DNA from 3 places in the Bacillus sp. XF8 genome. Region 1 is predicted to be linked to each of the others. Evidence: predicted binding sites of a transcription regulator. Region 1 holds the regulator's gene; each other region holds the start of a gene.

Region 1 (8,356 bases):
ATCGCAATATCTTCTAGCATTGCTTTACGACGGTCACCAAATCCAGGAGCTTTAACAGCAACTACATTGAATGTACCACGAAGTTTGTTTACTACTAATGTAGCTAATGCTTCGCCTTCTACATCTTCTGCAATGATAAGAAGTGGTTTACCTTGTTGTACCACTTGCTCTAACACTGGTAAGATTTCTTGAATGTTAGAAATCTTTTTGTCAGTGATTAAGATGTATGGGTTATCAAGGACAGCTTCCATTTTGTCAGAATCAGTGATCATGTAAGGAGATGCATATCCACGATCAAATTGCATACCTTCTACTACATCTAATTCTGTTGTGAACCCTTTAGATTCTTCTAAAGTAATAACGCCGTCGTTACCAACGCGCTCCATTGCTTCAGCAATTAACTTACCTACTTCTTCATCAGCAGCAGAGATAGCAGCTACTTGTGCAATGGAAGATTTACCTTCGATTGGTTTAGAAATCGTTTTTAATTCTTCTACTGCTGCAACAACAGCTTTCTCGATACCTTTACGAAGACCCATTGGGTTCGCACCAGCTGTTACGTTTTTTAAACCTTCACGAATCATAGCTTGTGCTAATACAGTTGCAGTTGTTGTTCCGTCACCAGCTACGTCATTTGTTTTGCTAGCAACTTCTGCTACTAATTTTGCACCCATGTTTTCGAAAGCATCTTCTAATTCAATTTCTTTCGCAATTGTTACACCATCATTTGTAATAAGTGGTGAACCAAATTTTTTCTCAAGTACAACGTTACGACCTTTTGGTCCAAGCGTTACTTTTACTGCATTTGCAAGAGTGTCGACACCGCGAAGCATCGAACGACGTGCTTCTTCACTAAATTTAATATCTTTTGCCATAATATTTGACCCCCTTGGATTTTTAAAATGTATATAATTAACCGATAACTGCTAAAATGTCACTTTCACGTAAAATCAAGTAGTCTGTACCTTCATATTTCACTTCAGTACCTGCATATTTTGAGAAGATGATAAGATCACCTGCTGCTACCTCTAAAGCAACACGCTCACCATTTTCAAGCACTCGACCAGTACCTACTGCAATAACTTTACCCTCTTGTGGTTTTTCTTTTGCAGTGTCTGGTAATACAATACCACTTGCTGTTTTTTCTTCTGCTTGAACAAGCTCAATTACAACGCGATCACCTAATGGCTTTAGCATGAACAATAACCTCCTCATTTTTCTATGTAAATTTTCTTTATTAGCACTCGAAGACACTGAGTGCTAACACACTTATAATAATAAATAATCTAATTTTCTTTTGCAAGTAAAAAAATCATAATTTTTTCGCAAATTACTATATAAACTTTTTCTATACAACTTCCTAAAGGAAATAATTCTGTTATCGTTATAACCATTCTCAAGAAAGCCTTTTGTATATGAATCAGTTTTTCCACTTACCGTATGTTACAATATGAAAGATACCATAAGTTGTTTTCTCTATAGGTACAGCTTTTTCCTGTCTCCAATTTCACTTTCAATGAAAGATTTACAAAAAAATAATAATAGGGACAGTTATTATGTATCCCCGGCTGGATATTTACATGTTATCCCGCCTTATCTCATAAACTAGAGTTAGAAAGGATGGTTAACCAATTTGAAAAAACAATATTGGTGGATTATAGTTACATATATTCTGATGCAATTATCGGGAATTGTTGGAGTGTGGCTCCTTTTCAAAACAGGACTATACGATAATATGGCGGTTTCACGAGAGCAAAAAATACAAATCATGGCTGGGCACTGGTCAATCATCAGCTTTTTTATTGCATTATGTATTATACTTTGGCTACTTAGAACCGATATCCGCGAAAGACATTTAGATACTAAGCGAGCTAGTATTTCTGCTACAATCGGCTGGATATTTATCGGTTTCTTTTTAGCTATGTTTGCTCAAGTAATCGCAGCTAATATTGAAATGCGATTATTAGGGATTAAGCCCGGTTCTCAAAATACCCAAGATTTGATGGAAATAGCAAGAGCTACTCCATGGTTTCTTATTGTTATCTCTATCATCGGCCCTATTTTAGAAGAGATTGTCTTTAGAAAAATTTTATTTGGAACACTCTATAAAAGATTTAATTTCTTTATCGCGGCAATTATTAGTTCACTTGTTTTTGCAGCAATTCACTTTGATTTTACACATTTGTTAGTATACACTTCCATGGGACTTGTTTTCGCTTTTCTATACGTGAAAACAAAACGAATCATCGTTCCTATTATGGCTCACGTTACGATGAATTCACTAGTTGCAATAACCCAAGTAGTAGTAAGTAACGAACAAATACAAGAAATGATTAAACAAGCAGAAAAAATGCAAGGATTTATCGGAGGATTTTAAATATGAGGAACTCACCATTGTTCATGGCAGCACTGTATTTCCTTCTCGGATGTGTCTTTACACGTTTCGCAATTACGAACGTTACAGATACAATTTGGAACTTTTGGACAATGCTGTTTGCTGCTATGGCAACAATTGATTTTAATTTGGCACTTCGACTTATCTTAGTCAAATTTACAAAGAAAAAGCAATAATAAAACGCAGAGGGATTTCCTCTGCGTTTTATTGTGGATAATTTTTCAAAAAATAAACGAGTGTTTGTAATTCTACAGCTAAATCAATATGATGAATTCTTATATTTTCTGAAACATTTAATCGTGCCGGTGTAAAATTTAAAATTCCATGTACATTTGTTTCGGCCAATCGATCCGCTACAGCTTGTGCAACGGTAGCAGGCACTGTTAATATTGCCACTTGTATATCATTTGTTAAACGTTCTTCTAATTCATCTAAATGATATACAGGAATTCCTCCGATTTCTTTTCCAACTTTCTCTTCATTGACATCAAACGCCATTTCAATCTTTGTATTATTATTTTTCGTGAAATTGTAATGTAAGAAAGCGGTCCCTAAATTACCCACTCCAATAAGTGCTACACGTGTTATATCATCTTGATCGAGCGTTTCTCGGAAAAATGATAGTAAATAATTCACATTATACCCATATCCCTTTTTCCCTAACGCTCCAAAATATGAAAAATCTCTTCGAATTGTCGCGGAATCTACCTTCACCGCTTCACTCAATTCTGCCGATGAAACACGTTGCTTACCAGAAAGAGATAAGTTTTGGATAAATCGATAGTATAGAGGCAATCGTTTGGCAGTGGCCTGTGGAATCTTTTGCTGATCCATATAACCTCTCCTCTCTTCCTATCTTTGTTCATAGACTTAAAACAAATACAGAAGTTTAGCACTTATGACTTTCCTTGTATAATAGAGAGAAGACTTCTCTCTTTATTTTAAACTATACACTATTTTTAGTATGATTGAGAAATATAAACATGGCAAAGTTAAGAAATTATTTGAGGTGAAAACATTGATTTTATTACAAGTGAATGGGCTTTCAAAATTATACGGTGCTGAAACAATTCTTGCAAACATTAAATTGGAAGTTCAAACAAAGGATCGCATTGCACTAGTTGGTCGAAATGGTGCTGGAAAATCCACATTATTAAAAATAATTGCCGGTGAACTATCTCACGACGGTGGAGAAATTATAAAGCCAAAAGATGTTTCAATTGGGTACTTAGCCCAAAATACTGGTTTAGAAACTTCTTTAACAATTTGGGATGAAATGCTTACCGTCTTTACTCATCTGCAGCAAATGGAAAAGAAACTTCGAAGGTTAGAGCAGGAAATGGGTAAGGAAGAGAACTTTTCAAATGCTGCTACGTACGAAAAATTACTCGCTGATTATGATCAATTACAGTTAGACTACAAAGATCAAGGTGGTTATCAATATGAAGCTGATATTCGCTCCATTTTAAGTGGACTTGGTTTTCCAGTTGAAACACACCAAACAACGATTTCTACGTTAAGTGGTGGACAGAAAACAAGACTTGCTCTTGGGAAGCTACTATTAACAAAACCAGACTTACTTATTTTGGACGAACCAACAAACCATTTAGACATCGATACATTAACATGGCTTGAACAATATTTACAAGGCTATCCTGGAGCTATTTTAATCGTTTCCCACGATCGCTACTTTTTAGACAAGCTTGTTACACAAGTATATGAAATTTCTAATAAAGAAAGCAGACGATATGTTGGTAACTACAGTAAATATTTAGATTTAAAAGCTGCACTATATGAGCAGGAAATGAAACGTTATGAGAAACAACAAGAGGAAATTGCTAAACTCGAAGACTTTGTCCAAAAGAACATTGCCCGTGCATCTACAACAAAACGCGCACAAAGTCGCCGTAAACAATTAGATCGAATGGAATTACTGACTAGGCCATCAGGTGATTCTAAGTCCGCATCCTTTCACTTTGATATCGAAAAACAAAGTGGAAACGATGTATTACAAGTAAAAGATGTTTCAATTGGATATGACAAAGAGCCGATTATTGAGCATGTAAATATGCGCTTAACCCGCGGTGATAGTGTCGCACTAGTCGGTCCAAACGGTATTGGGAAATCTACATTATTAAAATCGATTGTGAATAAATTGAATACATTAAGCGGTGAAGTTTCTTTCGGTTCGAATGTTTCTATTGGATATTATGATCAAGAGCAAGCAAACTTAACATCGTCTAAGCGTGTTCTAAACGAACTATGGGATGATTATCCGCTTCAGCCAGAAAAAGAAATTCGCACGATACTCGGTAACTTTTTATTCACAGGGGATGATGTATTAAAGCCAGTATCTTCCCTAAGTGGTGGTCAAAAGGCTCGATTAGCTCTAGCAAAATTGATGATGCAAAAATCTAATCTACTGATTCTCGATGAGCCAACAAACCATCTCGACTTAAACAGTAAAGAGATTTTAGAAAATGCCTTAATTGATTATCCAGGAACTCTTTTATTCGTTTCCCATGATCGTTATTTTATTAACCGTGTAACAACTACAGTGGTTGAGTTATCAACAGAAGGAGCACAAGAATATTTAGGTGACTATGACTACTATATCGAAAAGAAAAATGAAATGATTGAACGTGCGGAATTTGAACAGCAAGAAAATGATACACCTATTCAAAAAAGCATTGCTCAAGAAAAATTAAGCTATCTTGAAGAAAAAGAACGTAAAAAGCAGGAACGACAACGTATCCGGAAAATTGAGGAAATCGAACAAAACATTGCAAAGTTAGAAGAAGAAATTGCAGAATTAGAAGAGGAGCTTTGTCTGCCTGAAGTATACGCTGACTACGAACGAGCTAGTGAGATTACAACAGCAAAGCAAACAAAACAAGAAGAACTAGAGAAATTCATGGCGGAATGGGAAGAATTACACGTATAAAGTGAAATTTCTATCTGTCCCGGTCTAACTCCTTTGCTTTTGCAGAGTCTTCAAGTGGGGGTATCATTGCTCTTGAATAGCAGAATACATTCTCTATACTTAAATAGTAAAAACCAGGAAGTTGAAGATCATTCAACTTCCTGGTTTATTTTTTCATCCGAAAAAAGCAATATATTTTACATATAAAGTGAAACTTTAATCAGTGGGGGGTTTTCTCCATCCCCTACTGATTATCAGCCCGCACCAATCGGGCTTTTACGGGCAGTTTATCTCCCACTTAACTTCTTTGCTTTCACAGAATTTTGAGGTGGGAGTACTACTGCCCGCAAATAGCGGGATAAAAAGGACAATCGTCAAAGGTCTGACCTCACCTGTTTTATCCACAACTTTATACACATATTCACCTTTATAACATAAACGCAAAAATAACTTTTCCACATTATCCCCAAAATATAAAAAAGTTATCCACATTTTATATACACAATAAAACCCATATTATCAACAAATAATATGGGTTTTATCCACAGGTTGTGGTTAATTTTGTGTATAACTATGCTTCAATGTCTAACCCTGGGTTTGCATTTAAAGCCAATGTTGCACGTTTTCCTTGCTCATATGCAATTGTACCTGCGGCTGCAATCATCGCTGCATTATCTGTACACAATGATAAAGGTGGAATGATTAGCTCAATATCCTCTTTCTTAGCAAACTCTTCCTCTAAAGAAGCGCGAAGTCCTTTATTCGCTGCAACCCCTCCAGCAAGAAGCACTTGTTTTACACCATATGCTTCTGCTGCACGCGCTGCTTTCGTTACTAGTACATCTATTACACTCGCTTGGAAGCTAGCTGCTAAATCCTCTGGTGCAATTTCTTCCCCACGTTGTTTTGCATTATGCACAGTGTTGATAACTGCTGATTTCAATCCACTAAAGCTAAAATCATACGAATCTGGTTCTAGCCATGCACGCGGTAAATCAATCGTTGGCTGTCCTTCATGAGCAAGACGGTCAATATGAGGACCACCTGGATATGGCATAGATAATGTACGTGCAACTTTATCATATGCTTCTCCTGCTGCATCATCTCTCGTTTCGCCAATTACTTCAAAGGAACCATGCTCTTTCATATAAACAAGTTCTGTATGTCCTCCAGACACAACAAGTGATAACAACGGGAATTGTAGTTCTTTTACTAAACGATTCGCATAAATATGCCCAGCAATATGATGAACACCAACAAGAGGAATATTATGCGCGAAGGCAACTGCCTTCGCAGCATTAACACCAATTAAAAGTGCTCCTACTAAACCAGGTCCTTCCGTCACAGCAATTGCATCAATATCTTCAAATGTAACGTTCGCTTCTTTTAATGCTTCTTCTAATACAACTGTGATTTGTTCTACATGATGACGAGATGCAATCTCCGGCACCACTCCGCCAAAACGCTTATGGCTTTCAATTTGTGAAGCGACAACGTTTGCCACTATTTCTGTTCCATTTTTAACAACCGCTACAGCCGTTTCATCACAGCTCGTTTCAATACCAAGTATAATCGTATTTTTTTCCATTATATATTCACCCACATTACAAGACCATCTTCATAATTGTCTGTATAGTATCGTTTACGAATCCCACCATTTTGGAATCCATACTTTCGGTATAACTGCTTCGCTACTTCATTTGACACCCGTACTTCAAGTGTCATCGTTTTTGCTCCCATTTCTTTTGCCTGATCCATTACTTCTTTCAACAAAGCATCCCCAAGTTTTTGACCTCGATATTCTGGCAAAATAGCTATGTTCGTAATATGTGATTCGTCAATAATAATCCATAATCCACAGTATCCAATTACCACATCGTCTTTTTCTATTACGACATAATGTGCATATTCATTCATCGTCAATTCACGATGAAACGCATCAGCAGTCCAAGGAGTTGGGAATGACGCTTCTTCAATTGCTACAATTTGAGCAATATCATCAGTCGTCATTTTTCTAAATGTAATATCCATTTTGATATCCCCTATTTTTTTTGACTTTCTAGCCATTTTGCTTCTGCCTCTGCTAAGCGGAGGTAACTTGGAACAAATGTATGCACACTTTGCTCCTCTTTTTGTAATCCTAAAAATGCTAACTCACTTGGTCTTGGGTTGTTCTTTGTACAAGAAGCAAACACAGCTTGCTCTCCTAAATATTCTACAATCGTTTCTTTATGTTGTTCTACATCATTGCCAATAAATAAAACGGGTTGTCCCTTATCTTTTAACATCTGCAACCAATCAACAATAAGAACAATTCGATCATCTTCTATAGAAGATAGCTGACCTTCTTTATATGTATACAAGCCCGTATAAATTTGTCCTCGACGCCCATCAAACAATGGACAAATAACCCCTTGAAAATTAGCTCCATTCGCAGCTACTACTTCTAAGCTAGACACGCCGACAATCGGTATTTGCAATGACCAAGCTAATGTCTTTGCAACCGTCACACCAATTCGAACTCCTGTATAAGATCCAGGGCCAGCAGCTACAATAATTTTATCTAACTCTTTCGGTTTTACATTACATTCCTTTAAAAGTTCTTCTACAGCTGGCATAAGGCGCACGGAATGATTCTTTGTTAAATTCGTAATGATTTCTCCGACAACAGTATTTCCATCAATAAGAGAAACTCCCATTACATAACTTGAAGTATCAATTGCTAGTACTTTCATCTTGTAATAGCTCCTCACATAATCTAATATAACGTTCACCACTTGGTTCTAATACAATTCTTCTTGTATCATCACCTGTATGGAACAAGCTTATTTTTAATTTCTCATTTGGCAAGAAAGGTTCAATTAAATGAGCCCATTCTACTACTGTTATACCTTCGCCATAAAAATACTCATCAAACCCTAAATCTTCTTCACTTTCCGCTAAACGATACACGTCCATATGATATAGCGGTAATCTCCCTTTGTACTCTTTAATAATATTGAATGTCGGACTATTTACAACTCGTTTCACACCAAGAC
Region 2 (12,297 bases), on a different contig from region 1:
TGCTAAAGAACTCGGGCGTGCACGTAAAACAGAAGGAGTGCAGCGTCCCACTTGGAAAAATAATGTAAACCTAGAAACGTTGAAAGATTATTCAGAGGAAGAATTGCTAGAGGTATTTAAGAAACAGTGTACGAACATTCATACGACTGTAATTGAAACGACAAAGGATGAACTGAGTACAGCCATTCAAAAAGTAATTGCTGAAAACGGTGGCGGACCTATTTTATTATCGAAGGACGAACGTTTTAATACGTACGGTTTGAACTCTTTATTTTCTACAGAGCTTCCGAGCCAAAATGTTGAGGTAAACGCTTGGGATCCAGAGAAAAAAGAAGAAAATATTCGCTTAGCTGAAAAAGCAAATATCGGTATTGCATTTAGTGATTATACGTTAGCAGAATCGGGAACGATTGTCGTGCAAAGTCATAAAGGACAAGGGCGTTCTTTACATTTCCTACCTACTGTATACTTTGCTATTATACCGCGTGAAACCCTTGTTCCACGTATTACACAAGCGGTTCAGGATATGAATACGCGTGTAGAGAATGGAGAAGCAGTAGCATCTTGTATTAACTTCATTACGGGACCAAGTAACTCAGCTGATATTGAAATGAATCTTGTTGTAGGTGTACATGGACCTTTAAAAGCATATTATTTTGTAGTGTAAAATGGAGAAAAGCAGGCTAAGAAATGGCCTGCTTTTTTATTAGAACAAAGATAATGTGAAATGGAAGTACCGCGCTCTTTTTGCTATATTTTTTGAGGAAAGGAGAGGGTGGTATGACATTTTATTTATATGCTTTTTTAATAGGAACGGTGCTTGGTTCTTTTTATACGGTTGTCGCCGTGCGTATTCCGATTGGACAATCCATTATTGCCCCGCGTTCTTATTGTCACTATTGTCGCCGTACGCTAAGGCTAAAAGAACTTATTCCAATTATTTCGTTTTGTTTGCAAAGAGGTCGATGCAATCATTGTAAAATGAAAATCCCCTTTACTTATATATTGTTTGAGGGAATAACAGGGGGAACATTTCTTTTTTCTGCGTGTGTGATTGGAATGGAGAAAGAACTAATTCTTATATGGACGTTACTTTCTTTACTCATTATTATTACAATGACAGATTTATTCTATATGTTGATTCCAGATGTGATTTTACTCTATTTTGCTTGTTTATTTATAATAGAACGTATTTTTATTTCACTCGTTCCTTGGTGGGACGGCTTGATCGGTGGAGTAACGATATTTATTGTGTTATATCTCGCTCAAATCATATTTCCGAATGGACTAGGAGGAGGCGATGTGAAATTACTTTCATTGCTTGGATTTATAATAGGGGCGAAAGCAATCTTTATTGCGCTTTGCTTTGCTTCTAGTTTAGGCCTTTGTTTTTTAGGAATTGGCATGTTATTAAAGCGTATTACATCCAGGCAACCATTGCCATTTGGACCGTTTATTGCACTTGGAACAGTCTGTTATTTGGTTATGATATATTTGGAGTAAAAGGAGAGGTAGAGGATGAACGTGTATATGGATGATCAAAGACCTTGTCCATTCGGTTATGTTTTAGTAACAACGGTAGAAGATGCTGTCAAAATTGTTAGAGACTATGATGTGAGTATCCTATCTCTTGATTATAATATGGGATGGCGTCAGAAAAGTGGTTTGGATTTTTTAGAAATTTTTTGCACGGAAGGTCTTTACGTACAGGAAATTCATCTACATACAAATGATTCAATTGGTATGCAGTACATGTTAGAGCGGATAAAGTGAAACTTTAATCAGTAGGGAGCTTCATCCCCTACTGATTATTAGTTGAACCAATCGGGCTTTTACGTGCAGTTGATCCTCCACCTAACTTCTTTGCTCTCATTGAATTTTGAGGTGGAGGTCTTACTGCACGTTAATGCGGGGTAAATAAGGGAAAGGAAGCGGGAGATATTTCCCGAAATATACAAGTAAAATGTACGGGAAGTTAAAAAAGTTCCAAGGAAACCCTTGGAACTTTTTTCTTAATGTTTCATATGTGCTTGTAAAGGAATGATCTCTTCTGGCTGAACCGATTCTGCGTTATCTTCTGCCATTTTAGGTTCTGGATTATTTTTTGTTATATAGTGATATACCATACCAACGAATACGGAGCCACCAATAATGTTACCGATTGTAACCGGAATTAAGTTATGGATAGCACCAGCGAAAGAAATTGTATCAGGATGTGGTGATAATAAAGATAGTGCAAATAATGATAAGTTTGCAATGCTATGTTCATAACCAGATAAGAAGAAAGTAAAGACAAGAAACATCATAATAAGTATTTTTGCTGTATCTCCCTTTACTTGAGAAGGAAGGAAACATGCAAGACACACGAGCCAGTTACATAAAATCGCTTTGAAAAATAATTGCACTGTTGGTGTTCCCATTTTTATTTCAACGACTTTACTCATTAAATGTTCATGATCAATTGTTTCAAAAATACCAGTTGCATAAAATAGCAATGCAAAAAATATTGCACCTGCTAAATTACCTGCATAACAAGCACCCCAATTGCGAAGTGTATCGACAATTGTTGTTTCTCTTCGTAAAGTTGCAACTGTAAAATACATTGTATTTCCTGTAAATAATTCAGCTCCGCCATATATAATTAATATAAGGGCAATACCAAAAAACATCGAAGCTGTTAAATATGTTCCGGGTGAATTTGCGATATGAAAAAAGTTACCTAGTTTAAAACATAATACAATAATAAAACCGATATAGATGCCAGCTAGTGCAGCGCGAATGAAGTATTGCATTGGATTTGCATCCAGCATTTTTTTCTTCTTCTGCGCAAGTTGTACAACGTAAGCTAATCCTTGTTCTAGCATAAGTAATACGCTCCTTTAGTACATTGTCTGTAAATACTCCTCATATGAATAAGGTACACGTATTTACTTTTAGTTTCAATAAGTTTGTGCAATGTTTCACAAAAAGGACATACCTTAAAATGAAAGCGCTAACAAAATGTGGTATAATATTTTATGTTTGTAAAAGTATAGGGGAAGGGAAGTTTTATCTAAAAAAGATGTCTAATGGATTTGTTGTTATCCATCTATTTTTTGAGAGACATAGTTAATGTGAGATAAATGAAAAAAGCGCTGTTTTTACAGCGCTTTTTCATCCAAATTCTTTTGTGTAGTTTGGACATTTGTATCTTTTGATAAAAACCAACCGCCAGCTGCGATTCCGATTAATACAATCCAGAAGCCTAATTTCCATGGAGTAGACTCTGGAAAACCGTGTGGAATAACGCCTAAAGCAGGGTGAGCCAATGTGTAAACAGCTAATTTAACACCAACCCAACCAACGATTAAGAAAGCAGCAGTTTCTAAACCTGGTTTACGTTTTAATATTTGTACGAAAGCAGATGCAGCAAATCGCATAATAATCAATCCAATCATACCGCCTGCAAAAATAACAAGGAATTGTCCTGTATCAAGGCTACCAATTGTACCAAGACCTGTTTTTGGTAAAGTCATCGCTAATGCAACAGCTGCTAAAATAGAATCAACAGCAAACGCAATATCAGCAACTTCAACTTTAAATACTGTCCACCAAAAGTTTTCTTGTTTTTTCTTTGTTTCTTGCTCTTCAGATTCCTCATGTGTATTCTTTTTAACGTAAGTTTTGAATAAATGGTTACCGGCGATAAACATTAAGTAAATCGCACCTATTGCTTGCACTTGCCATACGTCGACTAAGAAAGAAATCATAAACAATGATCCAAAACGGAAGACGAAAGCTCCTGCTAATCCGTAAAACAATGCTTTTTTTCGTTTTTCTTCTGGTAAATGTTTTACCATGATTGCAAGAACTAGCGCATTATCAGCTGCTAAAATTCCTTCCAGTGCAACTAAAATTAATAATACCCAACCATACTCCAATAATAATGATACATCCATGTACATTCTCCTCTCATTTATATAAATCCTAAACAAGTGAAGAGGTTTTCCCCACTGTTTAGTTTCCCCATACTCCAACCTATCAACGATGTAAGGAACTGGAAATGAATATAAAAAAGACCTCTGCCGTTGATAGGCAAAGGTCTTGCTAGACATATGTAATGAAAATGCCAACAAAGCCGGAAGAACTAGGTTCTACGTAATGACGACTTTGTTTCCAAGAATAAATTCTTGGACGCTACTCCCCTTTGGAAATATGCTATTGTATTTTCATTATATGGATGTTGTAAATGTTTGTCAACCTGTTAAAATGTCTTCGTTCGGATATTTTACCTTTCTTTGTTTTTTACGTGCAAAAGTAAACGCTAATGTTAAAGGGCCCATTTTTCCAAAAAACATCATAAATATAATGGTTAGCTTCCCGATTATTGTAAGTTTAGGGGTAAGTCCCATACTCAGACCAACAGTCCCAAATGCCGAAAATACTTCAAAGGCACTCATTAAGAGGGGAACTTGTTCGGTGATACTTAAAATTAATATAGCGAAGAAAATAAATGAGATTGAAATGACTACAATGGCAAGTGATTTTACAATCAAACCATCTTTGATTGATTTTTTAAAGATGACAATATCATCTTGCTCTTGCAAAAATTTAAGTACTCCTAATAACACAATTAAAAAGGTTGTTAATTTAATGCCTCCGCCTGTTGAAGCACTACCAGCGCCGATGAACATGAGTAACATCATTAGTAAAAGTGATGGTTTTGTTAGTTGTGCTATGTCTACAGTATTAAATCCAGCTGTACGTGTGGAAACAGCTTGGAAATAGGCTGCTAGTCCTTCTTCAAACGGTGTAAATCCTTTCATGGAAATTGGATTATGGAATTCAAATATAAAAATTAAAATTGTAGCAGCTACATTTACAATAAGAGTAAACGAGATCATAAGTTTAGAGTGTAACGTAAGGTTCTTAAAGTTTCGTTTTTTCTTTATATCCACTATGACTGTGAAACCAATTCCACCTAAAATAATGAGAGAAGAAATCACTATGTTGACGAGTATACTATGAGATTGTGACATTAAGTTATCAGTCCAAATAGAAAATCCAGCATTGTTAAATGCCGAAATCGCGTGAAAAAAACTATAATATAATCCACTGGAAACACCGTATTTTGGAATCCATTCAAAAGCAAGAAGAAGGGTAGCAAAACATTCAATAGTAAAAGAAAATAGAAATAATGATTTTGCGAGACGGATGATTCCACCGATATTTGTTTGGTTTAGTGCTTGTTGTAATAAAATACGGTTTTGGAGACCAATTTTTCTTCCGAGCATAATTGCGATCAGTACGGCAAAACTCATAATTCCAAGACCACCAACTTGAATGAGTGTTAAAATAACAAGTTGACCAAACAATGTGAATATTTTTCCAGTGTCGACAACCCCTAATCCTGTAACCGTAAATGCAGAAACAGTTGTAAATAAGGCATCAAGCCAAGATATTGAAGTTGTAGTAGCGATGGGAAGTTTTAATAGGCATGTCCCCACAATAGATAATATGACAAAAGATAAAATAAGCACGCGGGGCGGGCTCATTCCGATGTTAATACGTTTCATAGTGTACACCTTTCTTTGTTATTTGCTGTTTATAGTATGTGAAAAAAGAGGAGGTTATATGTTGAAAAGGAAAGGAGGCAGAATGTATCTGCCTCCTGAAGCCATTGTTTATAGGGTTATCCACGTAATTGCTGTTGTGCTAAGGAAACGAGACGTTTTGTTACTTCGCCACCGACAGATCCGTTAGAACGAGATGCTGTATTAGAACCTAAGCTTACACCGAATTCTTGAGCAATTTCATATTTAAATTGTTCCAATGCTTGCTCAGCACCAGGAACAAGTAATTTATTTGTTTTTACCATTAATAACACATCCTAATTTATATTCCGGTTTATTTGTTTTTAATGAGCAGTGAAGGGGTGTGCTCACTGTATAAACTGGTATTGTTAGTGTATGTGTTATATGTTTGGCCATACACGGAAGTAATCGGTGAGATTAGAAGTTCTTGGATACGAAAAAAGAGTAGCAAATGTGCTACTCTTTTTTCAGTATTGTTGCTGTACCTTCGACAACTATGTCATTCAATTGATTATATACATTTGTTTGCAACGTAATAATTTTTTTATCATCACGTTTTTTGACAACTTCTGCGACTACGCGTAAGGTGTCACCAATTTTTACAGGTGCACGAAATGATACATTTTGTGATAAATAAATTGTATTTTTTCCTGGTAATTTTGTTCCAAGAACGGTAGAAATAAATCCTGAAACAAGCATACCGTGTGCAATTCTTTCTTTAAACATTGTTGTTTTTGCAAAAGAGTCTAGAATATGAATTGGATTTACATCCCCAGTCAGTTTTGCAAAAGTGATAATGTCTTCATCAGTAATCGTTGTTGTTAAGGATGCTTGATCGCCAACTTGAATCTCATCATAATGAAGCTCTTGAACAGACTGCGCTTCTTGAAATGGATTCATTTTTTCCTCCTTCTTTTCCATATTGAAAAATGTAAGCCATCTTGATGTAATGGGAGGAAGAAAGAGTCTAGTTTGTTCTGCGGTAAGCTGCCACATTTTCCTTACTTGATGGAAGTAAATAGATTTTTTGAATTTTCCTCGAACTTTTTTACGAGTTCCAGTTGTGTAGATTTGAATTCTTCCAAAAAACCTTCCAGTTGTTTTTGAACCTCATCACGTTGGATTTGTTGTTGTTCAATGAATTGTTTTGTTGTTTCTTCAAACTGGCCGCTCGTTTGAGTAAGAAGTGACAAAGATGTTTTTGTTGGAGACACAGTAAGTTGATGAATATGATTAGAAAGTTCGTTCCATTTTTCATTCCATTCGTTAATTTGTTCATTTAAGGAGTTACCTGTGAATTGCTTCACGTATTCTGTATATTGACTATTAAATTGGGCAGTGAATTGTTGTAGCTCTTTTTCCAGTTCATCTACTCCTGCTGTTAATTTATGCAAAGCATCCTGTTGTTGTTTTAATGTTTCTAAAGTAAGTTGTTCTAATTGTTTTCCTGCTGAAGAGAAAAGGGAAAGAGAATGTGACCAATTTTTCCAAAATGCATCGACAAGTTCGTATGGTTTAGTTTCCATGGTTTGACCTCCAAATGTTTTTTTGCATATTGTGAACGCAGATTATTCTGCTGTACCACCAGGTGAAGATGAAGAGTTTTTCTCATCCTTTTCTGGAGAATTAGAAAATGGAAAGAATGCGTTGGTGTATAACGTGAAAAACGTCCGCAGCATATTTTGATAATGTTCAAAAGAGGTCGCGCATGTTGCTAAATATTGCTCTCCATATTCTGTTAAAGAATAAATTCGCTTTGCTGGCCCTCCTTCACTTGTATCCCAAGTAGAAGAAATAAGGTTTTCTTTTTCTAACTTGCGTAATGTTCTATAAACATTACCTTGATCAACAGAAGAAAAGCCGATATCCATTAGCATTTGAATCAGTTTGTAACCGTGAAGACTCCAGTCTTTTAGACAGAGAAGTAAGAAGGGAACTAAGAAGTTTTTTGGCATGGAGTTTGGTTGTTTCGCTTGGTTTTTTTCCAAACTTTCTTGTTGGCCTGGTTCATTATGTAGCATGATTGTACATCACCTCATGAATCAGTTAGATGGAATTTTTTGCTTATAAGTGCAATTTACACCTATCTGTTTTTAATGTCAATACATTTGTTGGAATATAGAAAAAAATAAAATACAGACTTGAAGTTTTATTCAGAATATTAGAAAATAGTGAATAGGTTGAATTGTTTCAAAAACGAATAAAGGAGTGTAGGAGAAGTGATTGATCAAAAATTCGATCCACTACAAGCATGGAAAGAAGCTTATGAACAGACCGAAACATTTTGGGGAAAAGCGCTCAATGAAACAATCAAAACAGAAGAGTATTCTGCTTGGATGGGAAGCGTTCTAGATTTGAATTTGTTTTATCAGAAGATGTTAAATGATGCAACAAAGGGATATTTAGAAAAAGTGAACATGCCAACCCAAGAAGATATAGCAAGAGTAGCTACGCTTGTTATTAACTTAGAAAATAAAGTTGATAACATCGAGGAGTTTTTGGAAGAAAAAGCAGAATCTCTAGGACAATCTCCTACGTTAAAACGCGACGTAACAAAAGTGAAACAAGATATTCATACATTGGAAAATAAGGTAGACAAGATTTTAGAATTACTTGAAAAACAAAATGAAGTGTTAGCAAAGTTACAGGAACCCGTGAAAGAAGCGGCGAAAGCACCAGTGAAACCAGAAAATAAAAAGTGATGAAGAAGCGCCTTTGTTTAAATGTCACCAAAAGGGTAGGGAGAACCTCTTTTTGAGACAGGATAAACGGCGAAAAAATCTATATATGGGACTTTTTATACAAGTGCCAATTTCATTCATTATCGTTCACAAATTCATTAAAGGGGGAAAAGAAATGACTCAATTAAATGGTAAAGTAGCAATCGTAACAGGTGGAGCAAAAGGAATTGGTAAAGCGATTACAGTAGCGTTAGCAAAAGAAGGAGCAAAGGTTGTTATTAACTATAATAGCAGTAAAGAAGCGGCTGAAAATTTAGTGAATGAATTAGGAACAGAGGGTCATGATGTATATGCAGTTCAGGCAGATGTTTCTAAGTTAGAAGATGCGAAGCGCCTTGTAGATGAAGCTGTGAATCATTTTGGTAAGGTAGATATTCTTGTCAATAATGCTGGTATTACAAGAGATCGTACTTTCAAAAAGTTGAATCGTGAAGACTGGGATCGCGTAATCGACGTGAATTTAAGTAGTGTGTTTAATACAACAAGTGCTGCACTTCCTTACATAACAGAATCAGAGGAGGGAAGAATCATTAGTATTTCCTCTATTATTGGGCAAGCTGGTGGATTTGGTCAAACAAACTATTCGGCAGCAAAAGCTGGTATGTTAGGGTTTACAAAATCATTAGCGCTAGAACTTGCGAAAACAAATGTAACAGTAAATGCGATTTGCCCAGGATTCATCGATACAGAAATGGTAGCAGAAGTACCAGAAGATGTTCGTCAAAAAATCGTTTCTAAGATTCCAAAGAAGCGTTTTGGTCAAGCAGATGAAATTGCAAAGGGTGTTGTATACCTGTGCCGTGATGGAGCGTATATCACTGGTCAACAGTTAAATATTAACGGCGGATTATATATGTAATGAAGGAAGGAGAAAGTGCATATCCATAGCAGGAGTGCACTTCTTTCTTGAAGAAGGAAATCAATCAAAAAGGAGATAGGAAAATGACTACATTCGTAACAGAATGGGAAAAGCAATTAGAACTATACCCAGAAGAATACCGAAAAGCATATCGTCGTTTTAAAAGAGCGAGTGAGGTTTTACTGCGTGAACCAGAGCCACAAGTAGGTTTAACTCCAAAAGAGGTTATTTGGACTAAAAATAAAACGAAGCTGTATCGTTACATTCCAAAGCAGGAAAAAACACATTCGGTTCCAATTTTATTAATCTATGCGCTAATTAATAAACCATATATTATGGATTTAACACCAGGAAATAGCTTGGTGGAATATTTAGTAGATCGTGGTTTTGATGTGTATATGCTTGATTGGGGTACATTTGGGTTAGAAGACAGTCATTTGAAATTTGATGATTTCGTGTTCGACTATATTGCAAAAGCAGTTAAAAAGGTAATGCGAACTGCAAAATCGGACGAGATTTCTTTACTTGGTTACTGCATGGGGGGAACGCTAACATCCATTTATGCAGCACTTCACCCGCATATGCCGATTCGGAATTTAATTTTTATGACAAGTCCATTTGATTTCTCTGAAACAGGATTATATGGTCCATTATTAGATGAAAAGTATTTTAACTTAGATAAAGCGGTAGATACATTCGGAAATATCCCACCAGAAATGATTGATTTTGGAAATAAAATGTTAAAACCGATTACAAACTTTGTTGGTCCGTATGTTGCGTTACTTGACCGCTCAGAAAATGAGCGTTTTGTTGAAAGCTGGAAGCTGATTCAAAAATGGGTTGGAGATGGTATTCCATTCCCAGGTGAATCATATCGACAGTGGATTCGCGATTTTTATCAAGGTAATAAATTGGTTAAAGGTGAGCTTGTAATTCGAGGACAAAAAGTGAAACTTGAAAACATTAAGGCAAATGTCTTAAATATTTCTGCAAAACGTGACCATATTGCACTGCCATGCCAAGTAGAGGCGTTACTTGATCATATTTCTAGTACAGATAAACAGTATGTGTGCCTACCGACAGGACATATGTCAGTTGTATATGGCGGAACGGCTGTAAAACAAACGTATCCTACAGTTGGAAATTGGCTTGAAGAACGCTCTAATTGAAGTGAAGCAGTGATTGGTGATAAGATTTGTTCTACTATTCGTGGAACTAATTAAAGTCGCATTTTATAATGGATGGACCAAGCGCCTTTTATAGGAATTCCAACTAGTGTAAGCTAGTTGGAATTTTTTTTTTGAAATGATGAAAAATAGGAGGAAATTCAACTTTAGAGGTAGGATTATGAAACTAACATTTGGGAATTTGTTTTGGCATGAAGAAGCTTGTATGCCTTGTTATCCGCTACTAGAAAATGATATGATATGTGATGTGTTGATTGTGGGGAGCGGTGAAACGGGTGCTCATATTGCATATTTTTTAACGTTGTTAGGAATGAAGGTTATATTGATAGATAAACGAAAAATTGCAAATGGGAGCACACTTGCGAATACAGGAATACTCCAATTTGCTCATGATAAATCATTAAATTCTATGATTCATACATTTGGAGAAGAAAAAGCAGTACGAGCTTATGGACTTTGTTATGAGGCACTGCGAACATTGGAACAAGTTATTCCAATGCTAGATATTGACCCCTATTTTATTCCGAAAAGAAGCCTATATTATGCAAGTAAAAGTGAAGATATTTCATTTCTTCAAGAGGAATACCGTACATTGCAACGTTATGGATTTCCTGTTGAGTATTTTACAGAATCTGATATTAAGAAGCGCTATTCATTTACAAAACCGGCGGCATTATATACAGGGGGAGATGCAGAAGTAAATCCGTATCTGTTAGCACATGGACTTATACATAAAGCAAACCAACTAGGGGCTTCTATTTTCGAAAATACAGAGGTTATGCATATTAAATCTGTTCAAAAAGATTTGGTTTCCTACACAAAAATAGGTCAGAAAATTGTAGCGAAATCAGTGATTATGGCTACAGGATATGAAACACTCTTTGGGAAAAAGGAAGCGAATACAACGGTAACAACTTCTTATGCCATTGTTACAAATGAGCAAGAGCATTTTAATGGATGGCACGAACAATCATTAATTTGGGAAACTGCTCGGCCATATTTATATTTTCGTACATATAAGAATCGAATTATTGTAGGTGGATTGGATGAAGCAATGCAATTTCAGAAATTTGGTGATACAAAGTTATTGCATAAACGAGAGGTGCTTACTAAAATTATACAAGAGATGTTTCCAAATCTTTCAAATGTAAGAGCTGAATATTATTGGGCTGCTACATTTGGGGGAAGTCATGATGGTTTGCCTATTTTTAAAGAAGATAGTAAAATCCCTAATTTGTACTATGCATTACCTTATGGGGGAAATGGAACGGTCTATGGAATGGTATTTGCAAAGCTATTTCAACATTTATTTACAAATAAAGGGAAAGGTGATTTTTCTTTGTTTAATCGATAGAAAAAAGGTAGCGAAGTGATGGAATGAGAGATATAAAAAAGTTTTTACAAAAGTTACGTCCGGTGCAGCTTATTGTTTTGTTTTATTTTATAGCAGTAATTGTTTCGGTAATTTTATTAAGTTTCCCATTTTTCATTAAACCAGGTGTAAAGTGGACATTTATAGATGCGTTATTTACATCTGTTAGTGCCGTGAGTGTTACAGGGCTTTCAGTGGTTTCTATTCCAGATACGTTTAATACGGCAGGCATTATTATTTTAGCGCTTGTATTACAATTAGGCGGTTTAGGAATTATGGCACTTGGTACATTTGTTTGGATGTTAACAGGGAAAAAAATTGGCTTGCAGCGAAGAAGGTTAATTATGGCAGACCATAACCAGGGGAATTTGTCAGGTCTTGTTGAGCTCATGCGGTCTATTTTAATTTTGATTGTTTCAATAGAAGCGATTGGAGCACTCCTCTTAGGTACAAGGTTTTTACTCTATTTTCCAACTTGGCAAGAAGCGTATTTTCATGGTTTTTTTGCCGCTGTTAGTGCGACGACGAATGGTGGATTTGACTTAACAGGCCAGTCGCTTATTCC
Region 3 (12,297 bases), on a different contig from region 1:
ATTCTTTTTCTGAAAGTATTATATGAAAGTTTTCTTGTAAGTACATATTTACTTCTGTGAACTTTAGTTCATGCAACTCTTTTTTCTGCTGTATAGACATCGTTGCGATATCACTTGCAGCACAATGAGCACGCCGGAAAGGAATATTATAATTTTTTGTTAATACGTCTGCAAAATCTGTTATTGTAATCGCATGTTTAAATGAGCGATTTCTTAAAATTTCATCTTCCACCTTCATTGTTCGAATCACTGCATTCATCATACAAAAAACACGAATTGCTTTTTCGATTCCCCCATATAAATACGGCTGTAAATCATCTTCTGTATCAACAATGTCTCCAAACGGTGTATTATGAATCATTTGAAATACAGTAAAAGCTTCTCCAAGTGCACTGCTAGCGAGAGCACGAGCGTGTTCAATTGAAACAGGATTCCGTTTTTGTGGCATTATACTGCTGATTTGTACATAAGGATTTGCAACAGTAATCCCATTGTATTCTTTTGTTGCTAGTAGTAAGAAATCATGGATCCATCTACTGCTATTCGTCATCGCTACCATAAGTGTCGCGCTCGTCTCTAATAAATAATCTGCGCTTGCAATAGCGTCATATGAATTCTCAATAACACTTGAAAAACCAAGTAACTTTGCAACCTGCTGTCTATTTATAGGAAAGCTTGTAGTAGATAGAGCAGCTGCACCTAGAGGAGATTGGTTGACAAGATGATACACCTTCCAAATCCGTTCTAAGTCCCGATGCATTGTATCATATATTGCTAACATATAATGACCAAATGTCGTTGGTTGGGCAGGTTGTGTGTGCGTATAAGCAGGCATGATTGTTTCCATATGTTCGTTTGCAACTTCTAACATACTTTCTTGTAAAAGAAGAAAATGCTCTATATAACGTAATAAATAGCGGCGCAAACTCATTCGATACATTGCAACTCCCATATCATTTCGGCTTCTGCCAATATGCATATTGCTTACCAGATCATCATTCGCTTCTTTTACAATTAAATGTTCAATTAAAAAAAAGAGATCTTCATGTTCCTTCTCATACAATAATTGACTTTTTGGAATTTGTGCTACTTTCTCTAACGCTGTTAAAATAACTTTTGCATCTTCTTGTTTCATTAATTTTTGTTCACTAAGCATGATAATATGAGCACGATGAATCATAAACATCTCTTGCAATAAGTAATCTCGCTGAAATTGGAACACATGCTGTAACACACAATTTACATAGGTTTCCCCAGGAAAATCAGCGCCTTCACCCTTTATAAATTCTTCCTTATTTTGTTTCATCACCTTTTCCCCTTTCGCCCAGTTGTTTACTAATCATCATACCCTGAGCTTCTGAAAAGGTGCTTGTATAAAGTGAAACTTTAATCAGTGGGGTTTTCTTCATTCCTACTGATTATCAGCCCTCACCAATCGGGCTTTTACGGGCAGTTTATCTCCAACCTCACTTCTTTGCTTCCACCGAATTTTGAAGTGGGAGTATTACTGCCCGCAAATAGCGGGATAAAAATAAAACCCGATGCTTCACGCATCGGGTTTATTTAATAACAGTTGCATCATATTTTTCACTTTGTAGCACCTGGAAATGTAAATTCCGCAAGTGCTTACGAAGCTCTGCACTATCATCTTCATCCAATTGGTTTGCTAAAAACACGATTTCTGTACAATTCCCAAGTTTATCAGTAGCATAAACAGCTTTTGTTAACGTCCATGGTGTATAACCATTTTTTTGCCCTGCATGTCTGAATGTCTTACGATACTTCTTTGCTTTCATGTCCGTTTCAACGAGATTTGCCCACTCTTTTTCTTCAGCTTTTGTAAATCCTTTTTTATGATTCGCTTTTTCTAGAAGCACCATATAATCATTCGCAGATGCAGCTGGCAACTTATTTGACCATATTTTTTCATATTTTTCTTCTAAATAGAGTGGAATTTCTTTTTGTAATAATGGCCCTTTCTCTTTTAACCGCTCATGTATTAACATGGCATAGCGACGATATTCTTCTGAAGACATTTCTTTTAGCTTTTTCTCTAATTTATATTTGGGAATATGCAATTCCTTATGCAAATATCCCGGAATGTATAGAGCAGAAACGATAGGAAATAACGGTTGATGTGAAGGAAGTAATAGGTTTTGTAAATTTTGATTAATATAATCTAGTCCAAGTCGATCCATTAAATATTCTGTATTTGCATTTGAACTAAACTTCACCATCCCTTTCGCAACTTCTTCTAAAGAAACTGCATTTTCATCCATTTTTCCAGTTCTTATTAAATACTTTTGCCAACGATTCTGCGCACCACCATCTGTATTTGGAACATAATAACGATTTACATCATCAATTGACACATAACTATTTGGATCAATTCTTCCGTCTACAACTTGTTTCGTAAATTCAAATGCGACAATTAATTTCATCGTGCTGGCAACTGGTAACACAACATTTGTATTTACAGAATAAACAACTTTATCATTTCTTTTTATAAGTAAGGCACTATTTTTTTCTTCTTTATGTTCTTCAACAAATGAAGCAATATATTCAGCATCATCATTATTAGAACTCCAAACTTTTTTCACTAAAAAGTTACCGGATATAAGCACTATGAATACACCAATGATTCCCGCACATATTATAACTTTTCTCAAGTGAATTCCCTCTCCTAATTTATATCTTTTATCTATTATATACAGTTATAAACAAAACAATAGAGACGATTATCTAAATAATCGTCTCTATCATTGTAACTTGCACTCTCCTATTATGTCTATGTCATAATTCGAACAAAGTTTTCAACAAACTTCTTATAATTTAATTTCCATCCAATTCTCATCCAATTTTTAAGAGCTGTTGCATCAGGTTGCGGCCGGAAATCAGCAATACTTTCGCCCTTTGCACTACCTTCTAAGTCCACATCTACTTTCCGGTATACATATTCAATCATAGAAGGATTCACAACTGCCATCATCGTAACAACATCATGAATGGGGCTTCCGGTAATTTTCGGATTTATTTTCTTATATGCCTTATAATAATATTGAAATATAGGTTCAATTAATTTGTTAAATGCAGTTTGTGAATGTTTTTTTATATATTTTACAGTTTCAGGTGTAACGATTGATTCACTTGTAACATTTAGAGGGATTAATGTTACGTTTTTTGCATACTGCATGACTAAATTTGCAGCAAGTGCATCACCATGAAAATTCGCCTCTGCTATAGGCGTAACATTCCCTGGAATAAGGAAAGCACCACCCATACAATAATACTCTTTTACATCTTTCATTATATCTCTTCCTAATATGAATGCCATTGCTAAACTTGTCGATCTCCCTGCATCAACAATAATAATTTCTTTTTTGTGACGCTTAATAATGTCAAAAATTGTGCAAAACGATTTAATATTTGGTTGAATGGTTTTTGGAGGACGAATTGGTCCTAAACCTTCCGCTCCATGAATTTCAGGATAATATGTTGTAAATTCACCCGACAACGGCATTTTCGCTCCATTAATAATCGGTATATCTTCTCTACCTGCTAGTTGCATTAAATACGCTGCATTGCTCGTTGCTTGCTCTTGTGTTACATTTCCATATCCAGTTACAATCCCAACAATTTCAATCTCAGGATGTAACAGCCCGTACATAATGGCTAAAGAATCATCAATACCAGGATCCCCCAAAAAAAGCACCTTTTTCATGGCACTCCCTCCATCCCTTCACCTCTTATTATGGTATAAACGAAAATACATGTTAGCTATTTTTTAGAGCATAAACACCCCAAATAATAATTACGCATTATTTGCACACTGCTTTTTGAACAAATAATGAATTATTCAAAAAAATCATTCGATGGAACCATTTGTTCAAACTTCGTTCATTGTGATTCGATTCACAAAAATACATAATAAACTTGTAAATACATTTTATTATGTATCGGAGGAATTTATTATGTTTATTGATTTTTTACGTAATGACAAAAAAGCATTATTTATTCTATTACCTCTTCGCTTATATTTAGGGTATGCCTGGTTATCTGCTGGATTAGGGAAGCTTTTCGGCCAGCCATTTAACGCAAGTGGATTTTTAAAAGGTGCCATTGCGAAAGCGAGTGGAGATCATCCAGCTGTACAAGGTTGGTGGGCTGATTTTCTACAACATTTTGCTCTTCCACATGCTGATTTATTTAGCTTTCTCGTACAATGGGGTGAAATTTTAGTCGGGCTTGGGCTTCTTTTTGGAGGGCTTACTAAAACTGCTGCATTTTTCGGGGTTATCATGAACACTGCTTTTCTATTAAGTGGAACAGTGAGTACGAATCCAAATATGATGCTATTATCTATACTTATTTTAGTAGCAGGCCATAATGCCGGACGCGTCGGTTTAGACGGATTTGTTTTTCAAAAGCTTTTCCATAAAAACAAAACTAACTGTCCAACCTATCCTACACGTAAATGTGCATCATAAATAGATTTTTTATTATAAAAAGTAGAGCTCTTATTGAAATCTATTAGAGCTCTACTTTTTATATAACAAATTTATCCCGCATTAACGGGCAGTAAGACCCCTACCTCAAAGTTCAGCGAAAGCAAAGAAGTTAGGTGGGAGATCAACTGCCCGTAAAAGCCCGATTCGTGAGGGCTAATAATCAGTGGAGAATGAAGAAAACCCCCACTGATTAAAGTTTCACTTTATTTGGTTAGAGCATAAACTCTTCTACTCTAATCCAAACATCTTTTTCAATCATTGATTAAAAACTATTGAACATATCTAATTTGTATATTTTATTCAAATCTATATCTTTACGCTACTTTATTTGACGTTAGTATACTACCTATTATATACGCAATGAAAGCAAAACAAATTGGAAACACGACTGTATGCAGATCAAACGGTTTTGGGAAACAAAGGTGAAATATCATATAAGAACCAACACCAACGAGAATTGAAGCGAGTGCACCAGTTGCATTTCCCTTCTTCCAATATAGTCCTAAAACAATAGGCCAAATAAATGCTGCTTCTAATCCGCCAAAAGAAAATAAATTTAACCAAATTAAAAAATCCGGTGGTTTAATAGCTGCTGCATACACGAGTAAACCGACGATTCCAGTAATCCACAAGCTTCCTTTTTTGATAATCGTGTCCGTAGCCTTTTCATTGATATAGTTCACATATATATCTTTAATGATTGATGAACTCACAAGTAATAATAGTGAGTTTACAGTAGACATAATGGCCGCCATTGGTGCAGCGAGAAAGATCCCCGCAAGCCAAGGTGGTAATACTTCCATCGCAAGAAGTGGCATCACTTTGTCAGGTACATTTATGCCTGGAAGTACTACACGAGCAAACACACCCGTTAAGTGCATACCAATCATAATTGTACCGACAACAATTGTTCCGATAATTAACGCTTGATGCATTGCTTTTGAATTTTTATAAGACATCGCGCGCACACTAATTTGCGGCAATCCAACAACACCAACACCAATTAATATCCAAAATGACGTCACATACGTTTTCGTTAAACTACCATCCGCTCCAAACGGTGTAATTAAATTGGGATTAATTTGAACGAGTTCTTGCATGATCTTTTCAATTCCGCCACCAGCAATCACCGTTGCAATTAAAATAATTGTCGTACCCGCCAACATAATAATGCCGAGTAATGTGTCAGATAAAGCAACTGCTCGAAATCCACCAATTAAAACATATACAAGTACAGAAAATGTAAAAAGAAATAAAGACGTTGTATACGAAAGACCTGTTAACGATTCAATTAACCTTCCGCCTCCAACCCACTGGGCAACTGTTGCTGAAAATAAAAAGATAATAATACATAATGCTGAAAGAATGACCACTGCTTTATGATTATATCTTCCCTTTAAATAATCAATAAGCGTAATTGCTTCCATCTTTCTTGCAATGATCGCAAATTTTTTACCAATTACTGTCAAGACGATGTAACCCGTTACAACCTGGATCGCTGACAATAATACCCATCCAAGCCCCATATTATATGCAATACCAGGTCCACCGATAAAACTACTCGCACTACCGTACGTAGCAATCATTGTCATAGCTAATAATAGACCGCCAAGCTCACGGCCTCCAAGAAAGTATTCTTGTAAAAATTTATTATGAGCCGTCGCTTGTACACGCCTTGATGCATATACACCAATTAAAAATACAATGATAAAAGAAATTATCATTGGAATTATTACGTACCAATTCATTTATCATTCCTCACTTTTTTCTTCCTCATCGAGCGAAATATCTTGAAATACAAAACGTACAACTAAAATAAGAAGGATAACCATTACAACAAATCCAACTATACAGCTATAAAAAAACCATGCTGGAAAACCTAATACATATGTATACTCACTTGGATCCTTACTACCAAGCCCATAAGCAAATCCATACCATATTATAAAATTAATAAAAGCGAGTCCAAGACCAATTAACGCTTCTCTATGGGCAATTCGAAAACGTGGATCATCATGATGATTCTTCATTTTTCCCCTCCTCTCACGAGGTATAATTGTACCATTGTTTTTCTAGTTTTTCCTACTAGAAAACAAAAACGCACAGAAATTTTTATAATCATGTAGAATGCAGTTATTTATTACATAATTTTTACAATTGTAACGCAAATGAAATTTGAATTTTCAGTCTTTATTATTTATGATTAAAATTAGAGGTCTTTCACCTAGTTTCTTTACAACCCTGTTACAGGAATAAACGCCGTCTCGTACTGCGTTTACATTATATTTTCAAGGGGGTTATACAATGAGTCAACTAGCTGTAAATCTTCATGAAAAAGTAGAGAAGTTTCTTCAAGGAACAAAAAAATTATATGTAAATGGAGCGTTCATCGAAAGCGCTTCCGGTAAGACGTTTAAAACTCCTAACCCAGCAACTGGTGAAACACTTGCTATCGTTTCCGAAGCTGGTCGCGAAGATATTCATAAAGCAGTAATGGCTGCAAGACAAGCCTTCGATGAAGGTCCTTGGTCACGTATTAGCGGCGCTGAACGAAGCCGTCTTATGTACAAACTTGCAGACTTAATGGAAGAGCATAAAGAAGAACTAGCACAACTAGAAACATTAGACAACGGAAAACCAATCCGTGAAACGTTAGCAGCAGACATTCCACTTGCAATTGAACATATGCGTTATTACGCTGGCTGGGCTACAAAAATTGTCGGTCAAACAATCCCAGTCTCCGGTGAATATTTTAACTATACACGCCATGAAGCTGTTGGTGTTGTTGGTCAAATTATTCCATGGAACTTCCCTCTTCTAATGGCAATGTGGAAAATGGGGGCTGCTCTTGCAACTGGTTGTACAATCGTGTTGAAGCCAGCAGAACAAACACCTCTTTCCGCTCTATACTTAGCTGAATTATTTGAAGAAGCTGGATTCCCAAAAGGTGTTGTTAACATCGTACCAGGATTCGGTGAAACAGCTGGACAAGCTCTTGTCAATCATCCTCTCGTTGATAAAATTGCATTTACAGGTTCGACCCCTGTTGGTAAACAAATTATGAGACAAGCATCTGAAACATTGAAACGCGTTACGCTAGAACTTGGTGGTAAATCACCAAATATTATCCTACCAGATGCTGATTTATCTCGTGCAATTCCAGCAGCCCTTTCTGGCGTTATGTTTAACCAAGGCCAAGTATGCTGCGCTGGGTCACGTTTATTTATTCCAAAGAAAATGTATGATAACGTTATGGCTGACCTTGTTCTTTACTCAAAGAAATTAACACAAGGTGCAGGCCTAGATCCTCAAACTACAATTGGACCTCTTGTTTCTGAAGAACAACAAAAACGTGTAATGGGATACATCGAAAAAGGAATTGAAGAAGGTGCGGAAGTACTTTGTGGTGGAAATAAACCGTTTGAAGAAGGGTATTTCGTTGCCCCAACAGTATTCGCAGATGTAAATGATGAAATGACAATTGCCAAAGAAGAAATTTTCGGTCCTGTTATCTCCGCGTTGCCGTTTAATGATATTGATGAAGTAATTGAACGTGCAAACAAATCATCTTTTGGTTTAGCCGCTGGGGTATGGACAGAAAATGTAAAAAATGCTCACTATATTGCAAGTAAAGTACGAGCTGGTACAGTTTGGGTAAACTGTTATAACGTATTTGATGCTGCTTCTCCATTTGGTGGATTTAAACAATCTGGTCTTGGTCGCGAAATGGGATCCTATGCATTAAACAACTATACAGAAGTGAAGAGTGTTTGGGTGAACCTGAACTAACTAAAAGAGCCTGGCTTTTGAAGTCAGGCTCTTTCCACATTTTGAAGAATAAAGTAGCAATTCCCCTGCCTTACACTTGCAGCCCACCACTAACATTTAGAACCTCTCCTGTAATATATGAAGCATACTCTGAAGCTAAAAAGGCTGCTGCATTTGCGATATCTTGCGGCGTTCCAATTCGTCCAACTGGAATTGCACTAACCATCTTCTCTTTCACTTTATCTGGTATTGTTTTTGTCATATCTGTATCCATAAAACCGGGACAAATGGCATTACAAGTAATACCAAATCCACCCACTTCTTTTGCTGCCGTTTTTGTTAATCCAATGACACCCGCTTTCGTTGCAGCATAATTCGCTTGCCCAATATTTCCTTGCCTACTAATAGAAGAGATATTGATGATACGTCCAAATTGCTGCTGCCTCATATAAAGAAGTGCCGGTTGCATACAATAAAATACACCTGTTAAATTCACCTGCATTACTTGCTCCCAAGCTGATTTCTCCATTTTATGTAACATCGCATCTCTTGTAATTCCAGCATTATTAACTAAAATATGTATCCCACCGAATGTTTGAACCGCATATTCAATTAATGATTTCGCTTCGTTTTGATTACTCACATTACATGCATATAAGCTTACATCATATCCTTGATCCAAAAATTCTTTTGCTGTTTCTTTTAATTTCTCCTCATTTACATCACTGATTAGTACCTTTGCACCTAATTTTGCAAAAGTACAAGCAATTTCTTTCCCTATCCCTTGTGCAGCTCCTGTTACGACAGCTGTTTTCCCATTTAAAAATTCCATTACTCTCCCCCATTTCTATTACTTATACTGTATATTTCGGCTCTGCGCTTTCTAAATCCTTTTTGTATAAAAAAGTCTATTTGTGTCAAACTAAACTTGCAACATAGCATAAACACAAGGAGATTGTGTCGAATGAACAAAAAGAACCTAGGACGAAATAAAACTTCTGATGGCATCGATGTAGAATTCTCTCGTGAACTCGCTGATCACGATGACTTAGAAGCAAACGCACGTGCTGACGCCGCCGATGCACGTCAAAAACGCCAGTCTGAACAAAAATAAGGTGCTATCTCGCCCTTATCCTTTTTCAATTGGGACCTACTACTACCCATAAAAAATGAAATAAACCGAGATGATTTCTCGGTTTATTTCATATATTTTTTGACATAATGTGCAAAAGTAAGGAATGGAAATATATGAGGGTAACTATGGTAGCGAATATAAAATCCATCTGGTAATCCTATACCTGTAGGATAATCTTGATTCCGAGTTGGATGTGAAAGTAAATAAGAAATCCCTTTTTGAATAACAGGCGTTTCCTTATCGTAAAAAGCAATAAGTGCATCGAGTGCCCATGCTGTTTGTGATGGTGTACTAAAAGGTAACGAAATAAAGTGCTTTTCTATACTACTCCTGCAAGATTCACCCCAACCTCCATCGCTATGTTGAATACTCTCTAACCATGTAGCTGCTTTTTGTAAAGCGGGATGATTAAATGGAACTCCTACAGCGCGTAAACCTGTGAGGGCTGCCCAAGTACCATATATATAACTTACACCCCATTTTCCATACCACGATCCATTCTTCTCCTGTGCATTTATTAACCATCTGATTGCTCGATTTTTTTGATCATCTTTTAATTCATGCGGAGTATATGTTCCAAAAAACTCCAATACTCTGCCTGTAATATCTGGCGTAGATGGATCTGTAATCATATCACCTGCGTTATCAAGGGGGAAATGGGTCAGAAAACTACTTGTGACACCTCTTTCAAAAGCTCCCCAACCTCCATCGTTATTTTGTAATCCCTTTACCCATTCGATTCCCTTTTCCCACGATTCTTCTACCCTTTGATTTCCCTCTCGACTTCGTGCTAACGCTCTCAGGGCAGCTGTCGTATCATCAATGTCAGGAATTGTCGTATTAATATTTGAAAATCCCCAACCTCCAGGGTCAAGTGATGGGGCATGCACACTCCAATCTTTTTTCTCTTTATGCTGTTTTTGTAGTAAATAATCTGTCGTTTTTTGAATCATTTGATTATCATATGGTACCCCCCCTTCTTGCAACGAATAGCTTAATAAAGCTGTGTCCCACACTGTAGATGGGGAATTTTGAAGATGTACCCCCTTGTTCATATTCCATATATAAGATTTCAGTCCTAATACTGCATTTGAAATAAGCGGAGACTGAATCGAATATCCAAGCGCAAGCAATGCATAAATCATATAAAATGTAGCACTCGCATAACTGTATAAGGTTCCATTTGTATCAATTCGTTCGATCATAAAACGCTCTGCTTCCTTATATCCTTTATGATGTAGAGATAAAGGATACGATAAAAATTTTTTCACATCTCTAAGTAACGTTTGAAAAAATGGGGAACGTTCTTCACGGAACCACTGCGTCTTACTCCCTCCTGAAATATGATCTAAATTAGGAAGTATGATTTTTGACACGGCAAATCGTTTATTCATACAAATCATCATCGGAATTAGATGAATACGTGCAGAACTACTTAGCTCAAATATACTGAGCGGGGAATCTTCGGGTAAAAATAAGATTGGGGTTGGAAAGTGAAATAATGAGGGATATTCATATCCCCCGTGAAGCGCTAATAAAAACTTTGTCATAAAGTGAGCACGTGCGATCCCACCCCGTTCACGAATAAACGCTTCAGCTCGTTTCATATTTATATCTTCTTTCGTATACTTTCTAGAGGCAAGTAAAGCCGCATATGCCTGAATTGTAGTGGACAAGTTACCAACAGGCTCATCTTCGTATAACTTCCAAGTTCCTTCATTTGTTTGAAGAGATGCAAGTCTTGCCACAAATGGCTCTATTTCTTTATCTTGACCTAATAATCTGAGTAAAAAAATCATATGGCAATCTGTTAATGGTGATCCCTCAAAACAAAATCGCCATGTTCCGTCTTGCTGTTGCATGGTTTGCAGTGCAGTAATTTTCCGATTAACTTCCTCACACACTTTTTCATATAATAACACTCTCTTCACCCCCCTTTCTAAATCCGTATACGATATTCCGTTTGATAAACAATTATGTGTAAAACAAATAAAAGCAGAACATGTAAAGATACACGTTCTGCTCATAAACAATATCCAACTCCAACCACAATTCCTAAAATAGCTCCAACAACAACTTGATAAGGTGTATGTCCGACAAGTTCATTTAATTTTTTATATTCCGTTTGTCTACCGTGAAAAAAATCATTTAAAATCTTTGCCTGCTTACTTACTGCAAGCCTTACCCCTGAAGCATCATACATGACAATAATGGCAAAAATAGCCGCGACAGCAAATACTGCACTCGTTATCCCTTCCACCATTCCAACACCTGTTGCTAACGCTGTAACCGTTGAAGAATGAGAGCTTGGCATTCCACCAGAAGCAAAAAACTGTGCAAAATCAAATTCTCTCATCTTTACTAATTTAAAAATGACTTTCGTTAACTGTGCCAAAAACCAGGCAAGTACAGCCGCCATAAGTGGATCATTATGTAAAATTGTTTCCATATTTTCAGCTCCCTACTGACTGTAATGGAAATTCTATACTATAAGTATAAAGAAAAAAGCGTAGAAAATACTACGCTTTATGATACTTTTGCTGATTTATTTTTAAGAAATTTAGGTTGCTTCCGTAGTAAAAACTTTGTTTTTGCCATTGAAAATACTAATAATGCAATCCAAATAAAGAAAAATGCTGTCGTATGAGCCGATGTAAAATGCTCATGGAAAATAAAGACACCTAAAATTAGATTGATGGTCGGTGCAATATATTGTAAAAAACCGATCATATAGAGCGGAATAAGTTGTGCTCCTTTTGCAAAATAAAAAAGCGGCAATGCCGTCACAATCCCTGCTCCCATTAACAGTAACGTTGAAGCACTTGAAATAGAACCAAATGAACCAAAACCATGCTCACCAGTCATAATCAAGTAAATAACCGCAAG

What was found. The regulator Rex, encoded in region 1, represses fermentation and respiration genes when NADH is low (regulators of the CRP and FNR family bind a similar motif). The targets are predictions, from matches to a motif close to TTGTGAAATATTTCACAA.
Region 2: the regulator Rex is predicted to act here: its motif matches at 2,949-2,966, upstream of J4P91_RS00870 (formate/nitrite transporter family protein).
Region 3: the regulator Rex is predicted to act here: its motif matches at 3,901-3,918, upstream of J4P91_RS15845 (DoxX family membrane protein).

The regions. Positions count from the first base shown of each region.
Region 1 covers NZ_JAGDQK010000054.1:415-8,770, reverse strand. Annotated here, with positions in the region: gene groL (chaperonin GroEL) at 1-875, opposite strand, end outside; gene groES (co-chaperone GroES) at 913-1,197, opposite strand; gene J4P91_RS25950 (CPBP family intramembrane glutamic endopeptidase) at 1,634-2,377, shown strand; gene J4P91_RS25945 (YdiK family protein) at 2,380-2,571, shown strand; gene J4P91_RS25940 (redox-sensing transcriptional repressor Rex) at 2,600-3,229, opposite strand; gene J4P91_RS25935 (ABC-F family ATP-binding cassette domain-containing protein) at 3,414-5,339, shown strand; gene tsaD (tRNA (adenosine(37)-N6)-threonylcarbamoyltransferase complex transferase subunit TsaD) at 5,890-6,906, opposite strand; gene rimI (ribosomal protein S18-alanine N-acetyltransferase) at 6,906-7,349, opposite strand; gene tsaB (tRNA (adenosine(37)-N6)-threonylcarbamoyltransferase complex dimerization subunit type 1 TsaB) at 7,361-8,053, opposite strand; gene tsaE (tRNA (adenosine(37)-N6)-threonylcarbamoyltransferase complex ATPase subunit type 1 TsaE) at 8,034-8,356, opposite strand, start outside.
Region 2 covers NZ_JAGDQK010000002.1:86,785-99,081, forward strand. Annotated here, with positions in the region: gene J4P91_RS00855 (LutC/YkgG family protein) at 1-667, shown strand, start outside; gene J4P91_RS00860 (prepilin peptidase) at 781-1,503, shown strand; gene J4P91_RS00865 (cyclic-phosphate processing receiver domain-containing protein) at 1,519-1,773, shown strand; gene J4P91_RS00870 (formate/nitrite transporter family protein) at 2,013-2,864, opposite strand; gene J4P91_RS00875 (TerC family protein) at 3,141-3,938, opposite strand; yybP-ykoY riboswitch at 4,023-4,197, opposite strand; gene J4P91_RS00880 (TrkH family potassium uptake protein) at 4,236-5,555, opposite strand; gene J4P91_RS00885 (alpha/beta-type small acid-soluble spore protein) at 5,672-5,857, opposite strand; gene J4P91_RS00890 (MaoC family dehydratase) at 6,030-6,473, opposite strand; gene phaP (polyhydroxyalkanoic acid inclusion protein PhaP) at 6,575-7,099, opposite strand; gene phaQ (poly-beta-hydroxybutyrate-responsive repressor) at 7,142-7,594, opposite strand; gene phaR (polyhydroxyalkanoic acid synthase subunit PhaR) at 7,793-8,275, shown strand; gene J4P91_RS00910 (acetoacetyl-CoA reductase) at 8,430-9,173, shown strand; gene phaC (class III poly(R)-hydroxyalkanoic acid synthase subunit PhaC) at 9,257-10,342, shown strand; gene J4P91_RS00920 (NAD(P)/FAD-dependent oxidoreductase) at 10,521-11,714, shown strand; gene J4P91_RS00925 (TrkH family potassium uptake protein) at 11,738-12,297, shown strand, end outside.
Region 3 covers NZ_JAGDQK010000023.1:141,284-153,580, reverse strand. Annotated here, with positions in the region: gene argH (argininosuccinate lyase) at 1-1,306, opposite strand, end outside; gene J4P91_RS15855 (serine hydrolase) at 1,560-2,669, opposite strand; gene J4P91_RS15850 (nucleoside hydrolase) at 2,789-3,721, opposite strand; gene J4P91_RS15845 (DoxX family membrane protein) at 3,972-4,487, shown strand; gene panF (sodium/pantothenate symporter) at 4,823-6,256, opposite strand; gene J4P91_RS15835 (YhdT family protein) at 6,260-6,538, opposite strand; gene J4P91_RS15830 (aldehyde dehydrogenase family protein) at 6,813-8,297, shown strand; gene fabG (3-oxoacyl-ACP reductase FabG) at 8,368-9,108, opposite strand; gene J4P91_RS15820 (YfhD family protein) at 9,241-9,390, shown strand; gene J4P91_RS15815 (terpene cyclase/mutase family protein) at 9,474-11,333, opposite strand; gene J4P91_RS15810 (divergent PAP2 family protein) at 11,435-11,860, opposite strand; gene rarD (EamA family transporter RarD) at 11,938-12,297, opposite strand, start outside.